Regions from separate parts of the Streptococcus jiangjianxini genome, predicted to be linked through region 3. Evidence: predicted binding sites of a transcription regulator. Region 3 holds the regulator's gene; each other region holds the start of a gene.
What was found. The regulator Rex, encoded in region 3, represses fermentation and respiration genes when NADH is low (regulators of the CRP and FNR family bind a similar motif). The targets are predictions, from matches to a motif close to TTGTGAANTANTTCACAA.
Positions count from the first base shown of each region.

Region 1: the regulator Rex is predicted to act here: its motif matches at 2,895-2,912, upstream of trhO (oxygen-dependent tRNA uridine(34) hydroxylase TrhO).
Region 2: the regulator Rex is predicted to act here: its motif matches at 3,299-3,316, upstream of adhE (bifunctional acetaldehyde-CoA/alcohol dehydrogenase).
Region 4: the regulator Rex is predicted to act here: its motif matches at 2,927-2,944, upstream of ABP870_RS04205 (TrmB family transcriptional regulator).

Region 1 covers NZ_JBEHGL010000002.1:133,738-139,077, forward strand. The annotation lists gene ABP870_RS01770 (DUF3042 family protein) at 1-147, shown strand, start outside; gene ABP870_RS01775 (hypothetical protein) at 197-775, opposite strand; gene ABP870_RS01780 (hypothetical protein) at 806-1,111, opposite strand; gene trhO (oxygen-dependent tRNA uridine(34) hydroxylase TrhO) at 1,788-2,774, opposite strand; gene ABP870_RS01790 (hypothetical protein) at 2,924-3,229, shown strand; gene ABP870_RS01795 (TIGR01906 family membrane protein) at 3,817-4,470, opposite strand; gene ABP870_RS01800 (TIGR01457 family HAD-type hydrolase) at 4,564-5,337, opposite strand.
Region 2 covers NZ_JBEHGL010000021.1:19,715-25,054, forward strand. The annotation lists gene thrC (threonine synthase) at 1-396, opposite strand, end outside; gene adhE (bifunctional acetaldehyde-CoA/alcohol dehydrogenase) at 658-3,267, opposite strand; gene ABP870_RS08920 (hypothetical protein) at 3,510-4,166, opposite strand; gene ABP870_RS08925 (ABC transporter ATP-binding protein) at 4,169-4,996, opposite strand; gene ABP870_RS08930 (GntR family transcriptional regulator) at 4,989-5,340, opposite strand, start outside.
Region 3 covers NZ_JBEHGL010000004.1:17,801-23,140, reverse strand. The annotation lists gene ald (alanine dehydrogenase) at 1-660, shown strand, start outside; gene radC (RadC family protein) at 958-1,638, shown strand; gene ABP870_RS03090 (redox-sensing transcriptional repressor Rex) at 2,189-2,830, opposite strand; gene ABP870_RS03085 (DUF4649 family protein) at 3,123-3,335, opposite strand; gene ABP870_RS03080 (DUF1831 domain-containing protein) at 3,345-3,692, opposite strand; gene ABP870_RS03075 (cysteine desulfurase family protein) at 3,694-4,809, opposite strand; gene ABP870_RS03070 (ribose-phosphate diphosphokinase) at 4,816-5,340, opposite strand, start outside.
Region 4 covers NZ_JBEHGL010000007.1:26,061-31,400, forward strand. The annotation lists gene add (adenosine deaminase) at 1-768, shown strand, start outside; gene citG (triphosphoribosyl-dephospho-CoA synthase CitG) at 1,253-2,140, opposite strand; gene ABP870_RS04200 (GntR family transcriptional regulator) at 2,133-2,828, opposite strand; gene ABP870_RS04205 (TrmB family transcriptional regulator) at 3,021-3,806, shown strand; gene ABP870_RS04210 (sulfite exporter TauE/SafE family protein) at 3,819-4,679, shown strand; gene ABP870_RS04215 (ornithine cyclodeaminase family protein) at 4,697-5,340, shown strand, end outside.

The DNA.
Region 1 (5,340 bases), on a different contig from region 3:
TTAGCCACAGGTGTTATTGCTACTGCTGCTACAGTTGCAGGTGCTGTCTTCGCTGTTAAGAAGACGGTTATCGAACCAGAAGAAAAAAAAGAAGCTTTCATCGAAGAAAATCGCAAAAAAGCGGCTCGTCGCCGTGTATCACACTAAAAAAAGAGGCTGGGATTTAAGATCTCAGCTTCTTTTTATGGTGATATTGTTACTGTTTTGTGAGAAAAAACCTAATGTAGCCGATTAAAACACCAATCACTATCACACTAGCTAATAGCATTTCGCCAAATAAAAGCCAATCCCAAACACCTGCAAGTCCTAAGACAGCCATACCATTTTTTAAGGCAGTTGCAGAGATAACTAAGGGAAAAGTAAAGGCTGAAAAGACTGGCGAGAAGGGTCTGTTTAGTAATGTTGGTAATTGCAAAACAATGTAAAAATAAAAGAGTTGAGCAAGGGCTAAGAGGCCGCTCATCACCAAGGGATTAGGCTGAGGAAAAGCTAGGGCATAGGCAGCTGTTACCAAAGAAAACGGTGCACAAATGGTCGCTGTATTGGGCTTAACAACAGACGGTAAAGGCGATTGTTTTAGACGCTTAAAGATAAATGGTAAGACCAAACAAGTTGCTACAAAACCATAGATGATGGTGAATTGTCCAACTCCAAACCATCCACTAACAGGAGCGGTTAAACCAGCAATGGCAACGCCAATATAGAGGACGGTCCACGATGGAAAGACTGAATCTAGTGAAAAATGCCTTAAATACTTAGCAGAAAAGATCAGCATATGACAAACGATACTAATAAAACAAAAAATTCAAAGCGGTCTAATCAGCGAGCCAACAAAACTAGCCCCACCAAAGTATAGCTTTAAATAGGTTACTCCTAAAAATCCAGACATAAAAAAAGTTGTAAAAACAGATGATATTAAGGGATTCTGCATCTGCTCTTTGACACTTTTAGGGTCACTAATCATACTGTACAAAAGATACAACCAAATTAAAAGCGCTAAAAAGCCACAGGTAGCAGTAAAAACCAAGGATAGGTCCTTTAAAAGATTTCCTAAACCCAGCAATCCTAAAACAAGCCCTGCCGTTGCTAACGGCGCCTTTTGCAATGTCATACATAACCTCCAATTTGTTATATCATTCACTAATTATACCATGATATCTTATCACAAGAAATAACCATCCACGGCGACAGTGGAATAATCTAACCGCTTTTTCTGAGTTTGTGTTTAAAACAAGCAAATCTTCTCTGACACTTTGACATCCTTAATTGAGAAATTAACGAGCAAAGCCATTTGATTACTTAATGCCATAAGCAGCCGATATTCTTCAGCCTCACTTTTTTTGATATTGATTGAGTTGAAGCGCTTAAGGGAGGGACTACAGAGTTTAAAGCAATCAACATCTAAGAGGGTAATAAAATTAGAAAGGCTTTCAAAAATCTTTGAGGCATCAGTTTGTCATATAAGAGTAGCTAGCAACCTTATAAAAATGATCTTTTTCATCTAGAGTACAAGCATGCCATTAATGGAGAAGGCTGTCACTGAAACTGATACTTAATAATATTCAGAAATAGCGACATCGGAATGTTATGATAAAATAACTTATTCCTTCCCAACTGAAATCGATTGCACATAGAGACTAGATCTCCCCTATTTTTTTGATTTTGAATCAGTATAAGAAAATTCCTGAGACTCAATTGGACAACAAAAAAGGTTGACGCAAATGCCCCAAATGAACATTTGTGTCAACCCGTAGAGACAAGAAAACTGCATCCCTATTTGATCATCTTTAAGCATTAACGTATTCTGGTAAGCTTTCACCGATCGCTTCCAAGCGTACTTGCCATTCGTCACGACTCAAGCCATTTTCTTGAACGTAACGGTTACGCTCATGTGCACGACATTCTGCTGAACAACCACGAACATATTTCGCTTCGTTTTCTTCTGAAGCGAAAATTTGTTTGTTACAGAAAGGATTGGCACAATTAACATAACGCTCACATGGTGTACCATCAAAATAATCTTTAGAAATCACTGTTGGATTAACGTGGTTGATAGGCACTGAAATACGCTCATCAAAGACGTACATTGCCCCTTCCCAGAGGTCTCCCTGCACTTCTGGATCTTTACCATAAGTAGCAATGCCCCCATGAAGTTGACCGACATCCTTGAAACCTTCACGGACCATCCAACCAGAGAATTTCTCACAACGAACCCCACCAGTACAGTAAACAACAACACGTTTTTCCATGAATTTCTCTTTGTTGTCGCGCACCCACTGTGGTAGTTCACGGAAGTTGCGAATGTCTGGACGAACGGCCCCTTTGAAGTGGCCGAGGTCGTACTCATAGTCGTTACGTGTGTCCAAAACGATAGTATCTTCGTCAAGAAGGGCTTCTTTAAATTGTTTTGGATTGAGGTATTCTCCTGTCAACTCAAGCGGGTTAACATCTTCATCTTCGTAGTCTGTTTCTAGACCAAGATGAACGATCTCTTTTTTGTAACGAACAAACATTTTACGGAAAGCTTGTTCTTCTTCTTCATCGATCTTGAACCATAGGTCAGCAAAACGTTCATCACTGTGTACCCAGTCCATGTATTTTTGAGTAGTTTCGTAGTCACCAGAAACAGTACCATTGATTCCCTCATCGGCAATCAAGATACGTCCTTTAAGACCGATTGATTTACAAAATTCCAAGTGTTTTTTAGCATATTCTTCTGCATTTTCAATTGGAACATATTTGTAGTACAGCAAAACTCTAATTTTTTCTGACATCGTAGTCTCCTTTAATCACCTTTGCAATAGGCGTTGTTACTTACTATTCTAACGCTCTTTTAAAGGATTTTCAAAAGATATGACTTCCAAAACACTGAAACTGACGAGGAAAACCAGATTTTGTTAAACTAATAAAAAGGAGACTGCTAATGACATACGAATTTTGCTTAGAATACGGGACTTATCCTTTAAAGGCTATCTGTGCTGGCCTTGAAGAGGAAAATGAGGTGCCTGATTTTATCAAGGACAACCAACTCCTAATGGAAAAACTAGAACAGCTCAATGACCACTTCCACCAACTATTTCTTGTTATCGAATCCCAATTTTTCTTTGTTGGACATGACAAACCAGACATCCTGGACTTGGTCAGAAAAGAACACGAGCAAATAATTACTATCCTAACTAAAGATTACCCTGAAGAGGATATCAGAATCGAAAAATTCTTTTGGGAATAATCAATGCCTTAGGAACAAGAGATATGTTTTCAGTTATACCGAAATCAGCAAAAGAAGCATTTATTTTTCTCGCGATAGACTACTTGATGGTAGTGGCCCAATTGGTAACATTAAGCTATACTATACCTCAATTCTATCAAATGAAGATTAGATGTTTCAAAAACGTCTTGCTATTAGGACAATTATGAAAAGTATAGTCAAATGAATTAGCTTTCAGACAAGGAACAGAGGACGCAGACAGTACTCGCGTAAGGAAAGTCAAAAGTGACGATGTATCAAAGTTAATTCAAAAGACTATATCTTAGGGGTGACAAAAAAGCCATTCATCAAAATGACCATTGGCTACAAGCTGAAGTTGGGGCGCACGGCTCCAACTTTTTTTAGTGTTTCATTAACAAGATACCGGATGGAAAACTTCAAAGATCTAGGAAACTTATTTGAAGCGAAGAATAAAAAAGCATTAATTATTTACATAACTAATCTTGAGACAAATGATTGCAAAGCAAGTCATTTAAACAATAAAAAGTGGAACAAAAGTCGCTCTTTTTAAGTTAGCAACTGTTGCTCCATTATTGATACTATGTGATTTATGATGGTAACGTTCTTAATTTCAGTGTTTTTCGGCTAACGATAAAAAACAGTAACATAAGCAACTCGTACAAACCAAAAAAGGCGATAAAGCAATGCCTAAAGAAGGACTCGGGCAGGACATTGATAATGGGATCTGTGTAGGGATTAAAAAGCCAGCTACTGTCGCCAGGAAAGAGCAGCTGATGAAAGAGCGTAAAAAACTCATTAAAGCCCACTGCTATCCCTAATAATCCAATAAAAACAGGGAAAATAGCCGCTATTAGATAGAGCTTCTGGTAGATAAAGAGTGATTTATGTCGCCACGAGTTGATCAAAAAATAGAAAGTTGGCAAACTTGTTATTAAGAAAACCAATTGACTCAAATGAAATAAGTCTTTAACATCTGAAAAATGCTTGAGTCCATCTTTTGATGATGGAAAATCCGGCATATCTAGAACGTGATGAGAAGGATTGGTCAAATAACTCAAGAGATGATTATAATTATTCAATAAATCCTCTTTAGACAGCTTGACCATGTCTAAGAGGTTAAGTCTGTCAATCTCTAAGGGATAAGCTAGCCAGGCTAGATAAATTGTTAAAAGAATGGCTAAAGCAAGAAGCCAAATAATACTGAGCAACGCTAACAATCGCTGACTAAGAATAGTTTTCATGTCTACCTCAACTAATGTCTGTTATTAAAACGAGATGAGATGTTCCTTCTCTTCTACCATTTGATAGCTTATCACGACATTCTTAAGGAAAACTTATTTGTCTTCAAAGGACCATTCTGCCAAGGAATCCAAAACATGTGTCGGTTGGATAGGCAAAGAAGCGACTTCTTCTTTTTTAGTAAAGCCTGTCAAGACCAAAAGCGTATCGATGTCATTTTTAATGCCTGCCGTGATATCAGTCAAGTAATTATCCCCCACCATAATAGCTTCTTCACGTTTGACACCAAGACGTTCCAAAGCTTTATTCATGATGATAGCTTCAGGTTTTCCGATAATAACTGGAGCGACACGCGTCGCAGCTTCTAAAAGTGCTAAAAGTGATCCTGCGCCTGGCATCAGACCACGTTCGGTCGGAATATTTAAGTCAGGATTGGTTCCGATGAAAAAAGCGCCTCTTTGAATAGCCAACGTTGCCACTGCAAGCTGCTCGTAGGTTACCTGAGAATCCAAACCAACCACAACGTAGGCTGGATTTTCCTCATCATGGATGTAGCCTGCCGTCTCAATAGCTGTTTTCAAGCCTTTTTCACCAATAACATAAGCTGTTTTACCACGATTCATGTCGTTCATATAATCGACAGTTGCTAATGTAGCTGTATAGATCGTTTCAAGTGGCGTGTTGACATTGAACTTGCTAGAAAGCATTGCTTGAACCATCTCAGGTGTTCTGGTCGTATTATTGGTTACCAGCAGATATGAAATGTCACGCTCCTGCAAGTCAATAATGAACTGCTCCCCTGCAGGAATGCGCTCATTTCCTTTATAAATAGTACCGTCTAAATCAATTAAATAGCCTTTATAAGCCATAAT
Region 2 (5,340 bases), on a different contig from region 3:
CACGCCTTGCTTTTTAGCCGATGTCGTCAAGAGGTAAGGCAAGATAGACAAGGCCATGTCCTTAAAAGCGATGGTCGATCCGTGGAAGAGTTCAAGATTATAGTGATTGTCAAGTTTAACTATGGGAGCAATTGCCCTTGTGTCAAATTTATCATCGTAGGCATTAGTGATACAATAATCCAGCTCTTCTGATGTAAAATCCTCTAAAAAAGCTGATAAAACTAGTTTGGCCACTTCTTGGTAAGAGGCTTTTTTTAAACGATCAAAATCCAAATCAACTTTTGGCATTTCCAAAGGCGTAAATAGCCCTCCATCAGCTGCTAGCCCCTGCAAAATAGCTTGACTAGCGCTGACTTGATTTTTATCATCACGTGTAGATTGATAGATTAATGTCATAATATTCCTCAGTTATTCTTTTTGTCATTGTCACCTATTTTAACATAATTTTCTGAAAACTTCTCTTTTCATAAGCCACTCTCTCCTATCATCATTATAGCAAGTTACAGGACGTTTGATAATCTTTGCATTCAAAAAAACGTGCCATCTGACACGTTTTCGGAATTATTTTTTATTGGAAATGTTTACCAGATAATGTCACCCAGATGGCTGCAAGGCAACCGTAAACTTTTTCGGACATGTCTTATCTCCCCTTATTCATTAATCTTTGTAATCGTAAGCAATTTCGATAATTTCTTTAAGTTCAGAGATAAGTGGTTCTTTTGGATTAGCTGTTGTACATTGGTCTTCGTACGCTTTTTCAGCTAAACGATCTGCATCAGCTTTCAATTGCTCTTTTGTAACGCCTTGTGCTTTCCAGTTCATATCAATGCCGACTGCTTTACCAAGTTTATAAACACGACGAGCAAGTTCTTCAGCTAATTCAGCGTCATTTTTACCCTCAAATCCCATAAAGCGTGCAATATCAGCATAGTCTTTTTCCGCACGGAAGAAGTCATATTTAGGGAACATCGCATGTTTTTGAGGATCTTTGGCATTGTAACGGATAATGTGTGGCAACAAGATAGCATTGGTACGTCCGTGAGGAATTCCCCATTCACCACCAACTTTGTGAGCGATTGAGTGACAAATACCTAGGAAAGCATTTGCAAAGGCCATACCAGCCATAGTTGACGCATTATGCATTTTTTCGCGTGATTCTTCCGTTGCTTTTTTAACAGATGTTTCAAGGTTTTCAAAGACCAATTTAATAGCTTGAAGAGAAAGTCCACGAGTATAGTCGCTCGCCATAACTGACACGTATGATTCGATAGCGTGAGTCAAGACGTCCATCCCTGTATCAGCTGTAACGCTAGCTGGCACACTCATAACAAGAGCTGGGTCAACAATAGCGATATCTGGTGTCAAGGCGTAGTCAGCAAGTGGGTATTTCGTGTGATCATCACTATCTGTAATAACCGCAAATGGTGTCACTTCTGATCCTGTACCAGATGTAGTTGGAACACAGATAAAGGTTGTTTTTTCTGCGTAAGGAATCTTGTAAGTACGTTTACGGATATCAAGGAATTTTTGTTTTGCACCAAAGAAGCTAACATCTGGATTTTCAAAGAACATCCACATTGCTTTAGCAGCATCCATTGCTGAACCACCACCAAGTGCAATGACAGTATCCGGTTGGAAACGATTGAAGATTTCAAGCCCTTTATAAACTGTGTTAGTTGATGGGTTTGGCTCAACATCTGAGAAAATTTCAATTTTTGGATCATTTGGATTAAGTTCTAACTGCTTGCGAACAAGATCCGCATAACCAAATTGAACCATTCCTGGGTCACAGACCAACATCACTTTTTCAGCTTTGATTTGACGAAGGTAGGTGATTGAGTTTTTTTCAAAGTAAACTTTTGGTGGCAATTTGAACCATTGCATGTTATTGCGACGTTTTGCCAATGTCTTAACGTTAATCAAGTCGAATGCCCCCACGTTGTGTGAAATTGAGTTGTGTCCATATGAACCACATCCTAGTGTCAATGATGGGATCATTTCATTGTAGATGTTACCAATACCACCTTCTGCTGATGGTGAGTTAACAAGAACACGGCAAGCTTTCATACGGATTCCATATTGGATTTGAAGGTCTTCGTCTTCGGTATGGATAACCGCTGTGTGACCAAGTCCACCTAAATCAAGCATTGCTTCAGCTTTGGCAAATCCATCTTTAACACCTTTTGATTTGATAAGTGCAAGGACTGGTGACAATTTTTCACGTGACAATGGGTAATCTGGTCCAGCATCTTTGATTTCTGCAAGCAGAATTTTAGTTCCTTTTGGCACTTTAAGACCGGCTAATTTGGCAATTTCTTCAGCTGATTTACCAACAATTTTAGCATTGACAGCTGTTTTAGCCTCGTTAAGGACAGCTGCTTCCAGTTTTTCGAGGTCTGATTTTTTAGAGATGATAACACATTGGTGCGCTTCAAATTCAGCTTTGACATCATCATAAACTTCTTCATCAACAATAGCTGCTTGCTCTGAAGCACAGATCATACCATTATCAAATGATTTTGAGACGATAATGTCGTTAACAGCACGTTTGATTTTAGCATCAGCTGCGATATAACTTGGCACGTTACCCGCACCAACCCCAAGAGCAGGTTTACCTGTTGAGTAAGCTGCTTTAACCATACCAGGTCCACCAGTTGCAAGTACAGTTGCTACCTTAGGATGATTCATCAAAAGTCCTGTTGCTTCAATAGAAGGTTGATCAATCCACTGCACACAGTTTTCAGGTGCCCCAGCTTCGATGGCTGCATCACGAACGATACGTGCTGCTTCTGCTGAAGATTGTTGAGCTGATGGGTGGAAAGCAAAGACGATTGGGTTACGAGTTTTCAAAGCAATCAGTGCTTTAAAGATTGTTGTTGAGGTTGGGTTTGTGGTAGGTGTCACCCCACAGATAACACCAACAGGTTCAGCAATAGAGATGAGACCTGCTTCCTTATCTTCTGCGATGACGCCAACCGTTTTATTATCTTTAATAGAGTTCCAGATGTATTCTGAAGCGTACATGTTTTTGATAGCTTTATCTTCATATACACCACGGCCTGTTTCATCAACAGCCATTTTGGCTAAAAGCATATGTTTGTCAAGCGCAGCAATCGCAGCTTGATGAACAATATGGTCTACTTGTTCTTGTGTGAAATCAGCCATAGCATCTAAGGCTACAACCGCTTGATCTGCCAAACGATCAATCATCGCTTGAGTGTCAGTCACTTGAGCTGTTTCTGTTACTTCAGTTGTTTTAGTCACCATAATAGACTCCTTTAAAGACATTAACTTTTTATTGTTAAATGTTTCACAATTATTTTATGTGTTAATTATATCACAAATAGACATCTTGTAAAGTGTTTTTGTGAACTTTTTTTCAAACTTTTTTTGTATTCCTTAATTTATTTACCTAAAATGCTTTAGTAGCAAGGTTTTAGCGCTTTAAAATAATTTAAAAATAAAACTCTTCCTAATACTTGTTAGAAAGAGTTGTGATTAATGGGTTGTTATTTGACCTCAATTTTAGCAATAATCCAGTAATACACGGTAATGACTGCTAACAATGACAGAGGGCCGATACCGTTGTAAACAACCTCCGGCAGTTGTGAAAGTATTCTTGGCAAACTATCACGCAGCACTAAAGCTATGATTGCCATACCTATTCCACTTAAAAAATAAATACCAAAGAGAGCGAAAAGAACTTTCCAGCCCCATTTGTAAATGGCAAAACCAAGGATTGCTATGATAAAACAGCCAGCAAAATTTCTCCAAAACTCTGATGAAAAAGTTTGCCACGATGGTAAATGCTCACCTTTTGATACTAAAGAAAGGAAGGTCACTGCTACAACCATTATAGCGTAAGTAAAGAAATTAATGATGAAGTAGTTTTTACGTTTATTACCAAATCTCAAGGCTGAGTCAAAGTCCAACATGCCATCAGCAAAAAAGACGATGAATGACCAAATCGATAGAAAAACCGAGATTACCTGCAAGCTGCCGTTTAGCCAGCTAATCTTTTCCATATTAAACGAGCTATTATCACCAACAAAGAAGGTTAGAACAGCAAAAGCAGTTACGATAAGACCAAAACCAAGCATAATCATCGCTGTCAATTTTAAATGATCTAGGAGTTGCATTCCTCTTAATGTCAATGTTCGTTTCATGATTAGTCCTCCACTAAGTAGTTAAAGAGTGTCTGTAAGTCATAATAATCCACTTTTCCACCTTGTCCAGTTACTTCTTGAATATCCTCTTCAGTAACCGTATCAAAGAGATAAGTTTCTGTCATACTACCTAACTGACGCTGGTGAATGACACGTTTATTAGGAAGAGTTGCATTACTAATGCGGACCGCTCTTTTTTGAATGTCTTCAATATCGTCATCCATCATTAAAGAAGTATCTTTAAGCATAATGACATGCGTTAAGTAGTTTTCAACTTCTTGAATGAGGTGGGTTGATAAGACAATGAGACGCGGGTGTTGAGCGTAATCCTCTAACATAATATCCAAGAATTTCTGACGGTTTACAGAGTCTAAGCCATTGGTTGGTTCATCGAAAACTGTAATTGTTTCACGAGTCGCAAGGCCTAAAATATTATAAACTAAGGTTTTGTTACCAGTTGATAATTTTTTGATTTTAAGTTTGGGATTAAGATTGAACCGTGCCAAGAGATTCTTAGCATAGTCACTATCAAAGTTAGGATACATGCTCGCATAATAACGCATCAAGTTAGTAATCTTACCTTGGAAGATAGTATTATTATCAGCCACAGCACTAGTCACAAAGACAATGTGAGCTAGGTCAAAACTAGTGCTAATGCGGCCATCGTATGACGCAATCATATCGTTGATCATCTTCATCATGGTCGTCTTACCCACGCCATTTCGACCAAGCAAACCGTAAACACCTGATTGATCTTTAAAATCTAAATCAATGTTTTGTAAAACAACTTTTTGACCATACTTTTTAGTAACTTTCTCTAAACTAAGCATCCTTCTCCTCCTTAATCATCTCTATTAGGCGATCTAGTGAAATATCCAATCGTTTAGCTTCCTGTAAAAAGGCCGGGAGCAGCTGCTGACTAAAAGCTTGCTGTCTCTTGCCAATAATCAAATCTCTCGCCTCTGTAGTGACATACATGCCCATCCCTCTTCTCTTGTATAAAATATTCTGAGCCACTAGGTCGTTCAATCCTTTACCCGCTGTTGCAGGATTGACTTGCATCATTTTGGCAAATTCATTGGTTGATGGAACTTTGTCATCAACCTTAAAATGCCCACTTAAAATCTCATCTTCAATCATTTGTGAGATTTGCATGTAAATGGGTACTGATTCA
Region 3 (5,340 bases):
TTGACAAAGATTGAGGGCGGATCTGGAATTCTTTTAGGTGGTGTGCCCGGTGTCAGAAAAGGCCGTGTAGTCATTATCGGAGGCGGTAATGTAGGGGTTAACGCAGCTAAGATGGCTGTCGGCTTAGGAGCAGATGTCACTATTTTAGACGTTAATCCAGCGCGTCTAGCACAACTCGATACACAATTTGATGGCAAAGTTCAAACCTTGATGTCAAATACTCTCAATATTGCAGAGGTTGTTGCAGAGGCTGATTTGTTGATAGGGGCAGTTCTTATTCCTGGAGCACGCGCTCCTAAGTTAGTCACTAAGGAAATGGTAGCTACTATGAAACCTGGCTCAGTGATCATCGACGTTGCTGTCGATCAAGGTGGCATTATTGAAACAGCTGACCGAGTGACGACACACGATGCCCCTACTTATGTCGTTGATGGTGTGATTCATTATGCTGTGGCAAATATGCCAGGTGCTGTCGCAAGAACTTCGACACTTGCCTTAACAAATGCTACATTACCGTATGCGCTTGAGTTGGCTAATAAGGGTCTTGAAACAGCGATTGCTGAAAATCCTGCTCTTCGATCAGGCCTCAACATTTATCACGGAAAATTGACCAACCAAGCTGTTGCTCAGGCTCATGATTTACCTTATCATGCTATTTAAGTCTTCGATATAGATGTTTGAAAGCATTAAATGCCATGTGCTAGGCTGTCAATTGAAAAGTGTCAGTGAACATCAATGGTTAAAAGAGATGAGATTCCGAGATTGTGTTGACATAGTAATCAGTAAACGTCAATGATAGAGATTGATAATTTGGTTGTTCAGATTTGAAGATACAGTCTTTGGGATGAAGAAATTTAATTCTTTATATTTGATTGGAAAAGCTAGGCAAACGTCTAGCTTTTTTGATATTTTTACGAATAGATAGATAGGACAATCAAATGACAAGGGGATTATTCTATGTATCAAGTTACTATTCCAAATGAAGCTCTGTTGCCTCGCGAACGTTTAGTTCAACTAGGGGCCGAAAAACTCAGTAATCAAGAACTACTAGCCATTTTATTACGGACAGGAACGAAAAAAGAGCCGGTAATGGCTCTGTCTCAATCGATTTTGTCTGAACTCAATAGTCTAGCTGATTTACAGGAGTTATCACTACAAGAGTTACAAACGATTCATGGTATTGGTCTAGCAAAATCAACGGAACTCAAAGCCATGCTTGAATTGGCTAAGCGGATTCATGCTTCAGAGACGAGACGTTCTGAGAGAATCATGGGAAGTCAGCAGGTTGCCAAAAAAATGATGATAGAGATAGGCAAGAAGAAGCAGGAGCATCTGGTTGTCCTTTATCTGGATACACAAAATCGTATTATTGAACAACGAACGATTTTTATTGGTACCGTCAGACGATCTGTTGCTGAGCCACGTGAAATCCTTTATTATGCCTGTAAAAACATGGCAACATCCATTATTTTAGTTCATAATCACCCTTCAGGGACTGTTGATCCGAGTGAGAATGATTTACGTTTTACAGAGAAATTGAAACGTTGTTGCGATGATATGGGATTGGTTCTGTTGGATCATCTGATTATTGGAAATAAGGACTATTTTAGCTTCCGAGAAGAGTCTGATGTACTGTAAATCATATTGATGACAGAATAAAATAGACCTTGCTCTATCGGCCAAGGATGCTTCAGAAATGCTGGTTGTGGTTGAACGCTTAGTCAGGGGGAGAGCGGAGTTTTCATTGAGACAACTCAGAAGTATCAACCTTTTGGGCTTTAGCAATCGCAACTTACTCAATGGTTGAAGCTTTAATACATTGGCGGTAGAAATCCTTGGTCTGGTTATTCTAACCATAGATTGCTATAAAAACCTTTTTTCTAATAGCTGACAGACATTTTCAATTGTTTGAGAGACTTAACAACAAAAAAGAGCGATTCTTATTAGAAATCGCTCGTCAAATATTAGGGGATTACCTTAACTCAAAAAAGTAGATTGTATGCTCTTTACCCAGTAAAATGAACTGAATAATCATGAATACGTGAGAAGAAGACAGGGTCAGAAATAGGAAGATAACAGGTTGATCATCAGATCCTTTATTCTCTTTTTAACCTTATGGAGGGCATTATCTCTTAAATACCTTCTTTAAAATGACAGGCAAAATCACGAGTCTTCGAAATCTTTGAAGCTAATTTTGTTTCTGGTTCATAAAGTAGAGAAGTGTCTGTAATTCGCTGGTAAGGTCTACGTATTGTACGACAACATCTTTTGGCACAGTAAGATGGACAGGAGAGAAGCTTAAGATCCCTTTGATACCAGCTTCGACTAGCTGATCAGCGACTTCTTGGGCTTGAAGGCTTGGAACGGTCAGGATAGCTGTTTCAATGTCAGTATCTTTGAGAGTTTCTTTAATGGTAGAGATGCCATGAATAGGAATGCCATCTGGAGAACTTGTTCCAACGATTTCATTATCATCGCGGTCAAAGGCAATGGCAATTTGCATTTTGTTGCGGTCATGGAAGCGATAGTGCATAAGGGCACGACCAATATTCCCCACCCCAACTAGTGTAACATTTGTGGTAGAGTGGTCGTCCAGAATATCAGCGAAGAAATTCATTAATTTCTTAACATCATATCCAAAACCGCGGCGACCTAATTCCCCAAAGTGTGAAAAGTCACGACGGACGGTAGCAGAGTCAATTCCCATTGCATCGGCGATTTGTTTAGAACTTGCTTTTTCAATATTATCAGTATAAAAACGTTTAAAAATACGGTAATAAAGTGATAAACGTTTGGCTGTCGCTTTTGGAATAGTTTTTTCAACAGACATAACTGTGTCTCCTTTTCTAAGATGTAGTTTAATCTTGATAAATACATCACTTGTTTAAATTGCTTTTACCTACCTATTTTAAATAATCTTTGTGAAAAATGCAACTTTTATGTCTAGCACGAATGTTTTGATGTCAACAATAAACAAGATAAAGAGACATATGATTAGAACGCTTAATGCTCTATAAAGCAGCTAGAATAAAGCAAGAAGCAAGCTTTTACCTGAGGCTAATGAATCCTTTAAAGGTTAAAAAAGAAGCTAGGATAACATTTCCCAACTTCAACTTGGTGTATTAGCTTAATGCTTTTTTATCAAGTGCGTAAAAGAGATTTCCGAAGTTACCGGAGTAGTCGATTTCCTCATCTTTGTATAGAACTTTTGTCACAGGAAAATGATCAGAAATACTAATCATACAAGCCATCTGGGCTCGACGATAGGCATCATAAGTCTCATAGCTAACTTCTTTTTCTTGTTTAGCATCGTTTAGATAGGAAATGGTTAGCATAAACCCTCCTTATAGCTCTTTTTTGGTAAAGACTTGACGTTCTACAAGACTGTCCATTAGGAAGTAGAATTTATCTTGCAGTATTTTATGGTCATCAGATTTAAAGATATTCACTAAGCGAAGACCTGATTGATCAGTAATATTGAGTTTAAAACCAGTTAATTCCTTATGGATAACAATTTTTAAGAGGAATCCTTGACCAGAGTTGGGGACTTCCTCCAAAAGGCGACTCAGTTCATAATGACCAACTTTATTTTCTGAAAAAGTTAAATCTTTGAGGGTATATTTTTTGATGTTTGGGTCAATAGCATAGCTGTATTGACAATCTTTTAGTGAAATTGATTTTTCAAAAGCCATTCTAGTCTCCTAATAATGATTTTAGTAGGTTAGCCAATCCGATAACCTCCTCTTCAGTATTTAATTCTGAAAAGCTAATTCGGATGGATTCTTGAAGCTTGGGTGAGTCCGTTCCATATTTGGCAGCCAAGACGTGACTGGGATCAACTGTCCCTGCTGTACAAGCTGAACCAGTGGAGACAGAGTATCCTTGTAAATCAAGCTGTGTTAAAAGAATGCCATTGTTGGCACCTGGAAAACCAATGTTTAACACATGTGGTATTGCTTTAGTATTGGTATTTAAATAAAAATTCAGTCCAGCTACCTGTTCCAAGAAAACGTGTTTGAGCTGAGTAACTTTATCCCAGTTTTCATCCAAATGCTTATGGCTATCAGATAAGGCCTTAGTCATGCCCGCAATACCGATGAGATTTTCAGTGCTGGCGCGACGTTTCTCTTCTTGTTCTCCGCCGTGTAGGAGAGGATCAAACAGCATCCGATTGCTAAACAGGATACCCACACCCTTAGGTCCATGAAACTTATGGGCTGAGATAGACATGAAATCAATGCCTAGTTTCTCTGGTTCTAGAAGGATTTTTCCAGCCACTTGAACGGCATCAACATGAAAGGCAGCAGGGTGGTCTTTTAATAAGTTACCGACTTCAGCAATTGGCAACATGTCTCCGGTCTCATTGTTGGCATACATGAGACTAACCAGAATAGTATCTTCTCGCAAAGCACCCTCTATGTCTTCAAGACGAATGACGCCATTAACTGGCTGCAGGTAGGTCACTTCGAAACCAAAGCGTTTTTCCAAATACTCCAGAGTATGTAGTACAGAATGATGTTCGACGGCTGATGTGATAATATGCTTGCCATTTTTCTGATGGGCTAGGGCATAGCCTTTTAAGGCAGTGTTATTACTTTCGGTTCCTCCAGAGGTGAAGATGATATTATTTGGAGTCGTGCTTAGAAGCGATGCTACTGTCTGTCGGTACTCTCTTAATTTTTGACTAGCTAATCGTCCATGCGCGTGAATACTCGATGGGTTTGCCAGCTGGAGTGTCATTGCTTGTGTCATCTCAGCGATAACAGGCTCTGTTAAGGGGGTAGTTGCAGCATTATCCAAATAAATCAAAATGTATTAATCCTTGTCTTGGTGAAATGTAAAGAGTGGGCTAAGTGGTTGGCGTTTTTGGATACGAACAATGGCATCGGCAAACAACTCACTAGCTGTGATGTATTTTGCATTGCTAGGGACACGTTCTTTTGATAAGACAGAGTCTGTTAAAAGAATTTCTTTGATAGGAGCAGCTTCTAAAATATCGGCAGCCCCACCAGCAAAGAGACCGTGACTTGATACAGCGTAAATGTCAGTAGCACCACCGCGCTCAACAATTTTACTTGCTTCTGCGAAGGTCTTACCAGTGTTTAAAATATCGTCAATAAGGATTGCTTTTTTACCAGCAACATCACCGATGATGTAACCTTCTTCACGATGGCTATCGTCTTCTTGTGCGTAATCAATGATAGCGATTGGTGCATCAAGGTATTCTGCTAGGCTACGAGCACGTTTGATGCCAGAATTTTTAGGGCTGACAACAACCACATCTTGCCCTGACAAGCCTTTGTTGATGTAGTGTTCAGCAAATAAGGGGGTTGTGAAGAG
Region 4 (5,340 bases), on a different contig from region 3:
TATGATGTGGCAGCTCAAGCGGCACAAGAGAATGTCCTTTATATGGAGATTCGCTTTGCCCCTGAGCTGTCTAGGGATCAAGGGTTAACTGCCTTAGAGACTGTTGAAGCAGTTTTGGAAGGTATCAAAGAAGCGGAAGCAGAGTTTGGAATTGTTGCTAAAGTCTTGGTCTGTGGCTTGAAACAAAGCCCACCCGAACAGACACGGGCAATCTTTAAAGAAGTTGCAAACCTAGCCCGAGAGGGTTTGGCGGGATTTGACTTTGCAGGAAATGAAGCAGATTTTCCGACACAGGCACTGGAAGAAGCGATTAAGGAGACGCAATCACTTGGTTTGCCCCTAACGTTTCACGCAGGAGAATGTGGTTGTGTCGCCAATGTCTCTCATGCTATGCAACTTGGTATTTCTCGGATTGGTCATGGCACAGCCCTTTTGAAAGATCGTAAAACAATGGAAGCCCTTGTCCAATCTGGTACGACGGTTGAGATGTGTTTGACCAGTAACTTGCAGACAAGAGCAGCTCAAACACTGGCAGATTTCCCTTATCAAGCCCTCTATGACCTAGGCGCCAATATCACGATTAACACGGATAATCGCACGGTATCAGACACCAATTTGACTAAGGAATATGGTCTGTTTGTTGAGCATTTTAACACCAGCAAGACTGACTTTTATCATTTTAACCAGAACGCTATTAGGGCCAGCTTCACAACAAAAGAAGAAAAAGATAAACTCCTGAAAAAATTGGCCCAAGCCTACCAAGACTAAATCAGTTTAGCAGAACATCACGAGAAGATAAAATCGTGATGTTTTTGGAGATGATGGGCATATCGCTCATCTGATACTCAATGACTATCAACAGTAGGCCAGACGAACCCAATGCAGATAGAACTACAGTTAATTGGATCAAGTCAACAACGGCTGTTGTGATTTTTGAAGAGCATTAGCAAGTCTTTATTATATGAGCTCTATGAAGTTGGTAAAACTAAAAAACGAACAAGATAGCTTTTTCTGTTAACCAGAATGCTGTTGTGTTCGTTTTTTATGTTTTTATCAGGGCTTTGCTTCTAGACAATATTGGGGAAAGTGGTGCACAGGGCAATGCCATCAATGAGACCTTGGTTGGGCTGGTTCATAGCTCTAGAACAAGCTACCGGTCCAGAATAGCAGTTTTGATTTTTTGAGACATACCGTCAAAAGCCCTATCATTTCTGCAGTGGGGTAACTTACAGCAAAAATGATAGGGCTATTTTTAGATAAGTTCTTCAAGAAAAGCAAAGAGAAGTGTAAGGGCAAGGAGGTCAGCAGAACCACCGGGGCTTAGATGACGGCTAACTAGGATGCTATTGTAGTCTGACATAGCATTATTCAAAGATGTGCCAGACAAATTCTGTTTAAGAAGTTGCGCAGCTTCTTTTTTAACCTTTTGCCATGCTTCAATCCCTCCTCGATGGATAAGATTGCCGTCTTCAACAAAAGTCATGAGATATAGTAGCAGTTTCAATTGAACTTCTTCTTTTGGTCCTCTTTGCTTCATCTCATGCCTTAAAAAAGGAAGGGCTTTTCTTATCACGGTTGGAAAACCTGCACTAGCCTCTCCACGAGGACCTGTTATGCCATAGTCTAGATAGAGTCTTTCACCATAGCTTAGATGTTTTTTAGTTGCTAAATTTTTTAAATCCATGGCTAAAATTTCTGAACAAAGTTCAGTAGTGACTTGGCAGATAGCAAGGCTATCTTCTGGAGAAAAGCGATAATCTTCGTCTAGACTTATCTTATTTTGAGCTAGCCATCTGCCTGTTGCTCCTAAGATAACAGCTAACGAAAAATTAACCCCTTTATGAGTATTTATGCCCTTTGTTACTATAAACATAGCTTTTTCAGCTGCAATCCCAGTTTGCCTTAGTTGTTGAAAGGCTTTTTGAGGTGATTGGTCGACGGTATCAAAACCTATGGTCAAATAGGATTCAAAAAAGGGTGCCAGAGAAAGAGCGCTATCTATGAAGGTTTGAAAAGTCATGTCGTCATGGGCACCATTGTCAAAACGATCCACCAAACCTGGTTTTGGGCTAAGGGAAACTTCGTATAGTAGTGATTTGAGAGCAGCGTGACTAATGTTATCGATGAGTTTTCTAGTCATTTGGGTGAGCATCCATCTCTTGTAGGATAAAGGTTAGCGAACGGTCGAGGTGCTGGTGCGTTATTTCCGTAACTTTTTCAGCATTTTGGTCTTTCATATGATGATAAATGTCCCAGTGTTCACTCAAAGCTAGTTGACGACGTTCCGTGGATGAGATCGAAATTTCTCTAAAGTAGGTCAGGTAGGTTTGGAGTTCACTGACAATTTCTCTTAAGCGGACCATGCGACTTTTTTCGTAAATACAGTTGTTAAATTGGTTGAAATTGTCTAAAATCTGCTCAACATCGCCATCAATGATAAAGGTTTCGCATTCTGTTAAGATAGCCTTCATATCATCAAAATCATCTGAGGACATTTTCTTCATTGCTGTTATGCTAGCCAAGGTATCTAAAGACTTACGAATTTCAAAAATTTCCATAGCGTCTTCAATACTGACTCCTTTAACGATAATCCCTTTTTTGGGGATGTGCTCGACCAATTTTTCTTCTAAAAGTTGTGCTAACGCATAGCGGATGGGTGTTCGACTGATGTTTAACTCAAGTGAGAATTCTTTTTCATTGATCCTACTTCCAGCTGGAATTTCGCGTAGAATAATAGTCTTTCGTAAGGCTTCATAAAAGAGCTGCTTCAAAGGAAGATTTTGATTGAGATCTAAATTTGCTTTAACAGATTCAATAATTGGGTTCATAAAGTATCCTTTCTATGTCTTTTATTATAGCGAAAATCTACAAAAGAGTGTGTATTTTTGACAAGTGAGAGTTCAATAGTAACGGTCATTTTTAAAGAAAGTTAAAAAAATCACAAAAATCATTGACTTAAAACGATTTCAAAATTATAATAGTTACTGTAAGTAGCTACTACATTATTAAAAGGAGTCCATATGTTGGTACAAAAAATGAAACAGTTCGGTTATACAGAATCTGAAACCAATATTTACCTTAGTTTAATTGAACATGGCTTGATGACTGGATATGAAGTTAGCAAAAAATCCGGTGTTCCAAGGTCTAAAGTATACAATTACTTAGAAATATTGGTTAAAAAGGGAGCCGTTCTAGTTAATAAAAGTGAACCTAAAATGTACTCAGCTTTATCGCCAGAGGAGTTTGTGGGAATGTTAAAACACTCAACCCTTAGCGACATTGAATACTTAGATGAACACTTGTCAGATATTAGAAGAAAAGAAGCAGATACGCTTTTGTGGCAATTGGAAAGTAAAGAGTCCGTTTTACTAAAAATGCTGTACATGATTAAGCATGCACAATCGAGTCTTTACATTCAAATATGGGATGATACACTTACGCCATCTATCACAAAGGCTTTGCAAGAAGCGGAATCGCGTTTAGATGACTTCGTCTGTATTTTATTTAGTGCAAGTGGGCGTTACAACTTACCCTTCAAACGTTTTTATCAGCATGGTTTTGAAGATGAAAAGCGTAAAGACATGGGTGGTCGTTGGGTGAATTTAGTCTGTGACGATGATATTATTTTATTTGGAACGCTGGATGACCACTGCGATGTCATCTGGACTCACAATGTTGCCATGCGTCTGCTAGCTAAAGAGTACATCAAGCATGATGCTTATACCTTGAAAATCATTCAAGAACATGGCGTTGATTTGCGCAACGATTATGGTGAAAACTTTGAGGGGATTCGCGATATTTATTAGTGGAGTTACCCTATGTTATTTAAAAATATATTATTATTACTTGTTGTTATTGTAAATGCTTATTTCACTGTTATTTTAATAGCAGATTTATTAAAGCATAGACATGAGGTCATGGCTGAGGAAGCCAGCACGTTGGCTTTACCATTTAGTAGTGCGATAATGTTCTTCTTATCAACTATTGGTATTTCAGATTTTGCAATTAGTACCAGTTTATATCCTAAATTGAACTGGACTAGCGTTAAAAAATTACCTGGAACTTTAAATACACAATGTACTATACCAGTTGCTATTATGGCATTAGCCTATATTACTAATATTAAAGTCGGTATTATAACCCTTGTGACATGTATTATCAGCCAGATGATTGGTTCTTATTTTGGAGCGAAATTAGCTGTTAAGCTACCGGCAGATAAGTTAAAAATTTCAATTGGTATTGGTATGATTGTTGCAGCTCTTATAATCTTTGGTGGAAAATTTGGGCTCTTGCCTGGAGGTGGAACAGCAACAGAATTAACTGGTATTAAACTTGTGATAGCTGCTGTTGCGTTGGCAATTTTTGGTGCCTTAAATAACATTGGTATTGGTTCATATGCGCTCACAATGATTACTGTGTATTTGTTAGGTTTGAATCCGGCAGTTGCTTTTCCAATTATGATGGGTTCTGCCACTTTTTCAGTACCGGTAGGCAGTGTGCAATTTGTTAAATCAGGTGAATATAGCCGAAAAATTACCTTGTTTACCTCAACATTTGGCGTGATGGGTGTACTTTGTGCTGTTTTTATTGTTACACAGCTAAATACTGAACTATTACAATGGTTTGTAGCATTTATACTCCTGTATAGTGCTTATGGTATGCTAAAGGAAAAAGTCTAAGAAAGGAGAATCTAAATATGCTTATTTTAACAAAACGAGATATTCAAGAATGCTTCTCAATGAAGGATGCTATTTTAGCAGCCAAAGAAGCTTCTCAGCTTTACTCTTCTGGAAAGGCGGTTGTGCCACTTCGTACCAATTTGGATGTTAAGCATTTTCAAGGTCAAAGTTTGTATATGCCAGCTGTTACCGAAGGAAATCAGAATGCTCTTGGTGTCAAAATTGTATCGGTGTATCCTAATAATATTGAAAAAGGATTGCCATCGGTGCCTGCTACCATGGTAGCTCTGGATCCAGAGACAGGTATTGTTTCTGCTATTTTGGATGGAACTTATCTGACGCAATTGCGTACAGCAGCTATTCAGGGAGCTGCAACAGAGGAGCTTGCTAATCCGGATGCAAAAATTGGTGGTCTTATTGGTACTGGTGGTCAAGGTTATCAGCAAGCTATCGCTATGATGACGGCACGTCAATTAGAAATACTAAACGTTTTTGATATTGATTTTGAACGTGCAAAAGCTTTTGCTGATAAACTCGGTCGAGATATGAAAGGGGTATTTGGAACTGCTATTGTTGCTGTTAAAACAGCAGAAGAAGCTGTTCAAGATGCTGACGTAGTGACGACCGTAACAACATCTAAAGTAAACACTTTCCAAGCGGA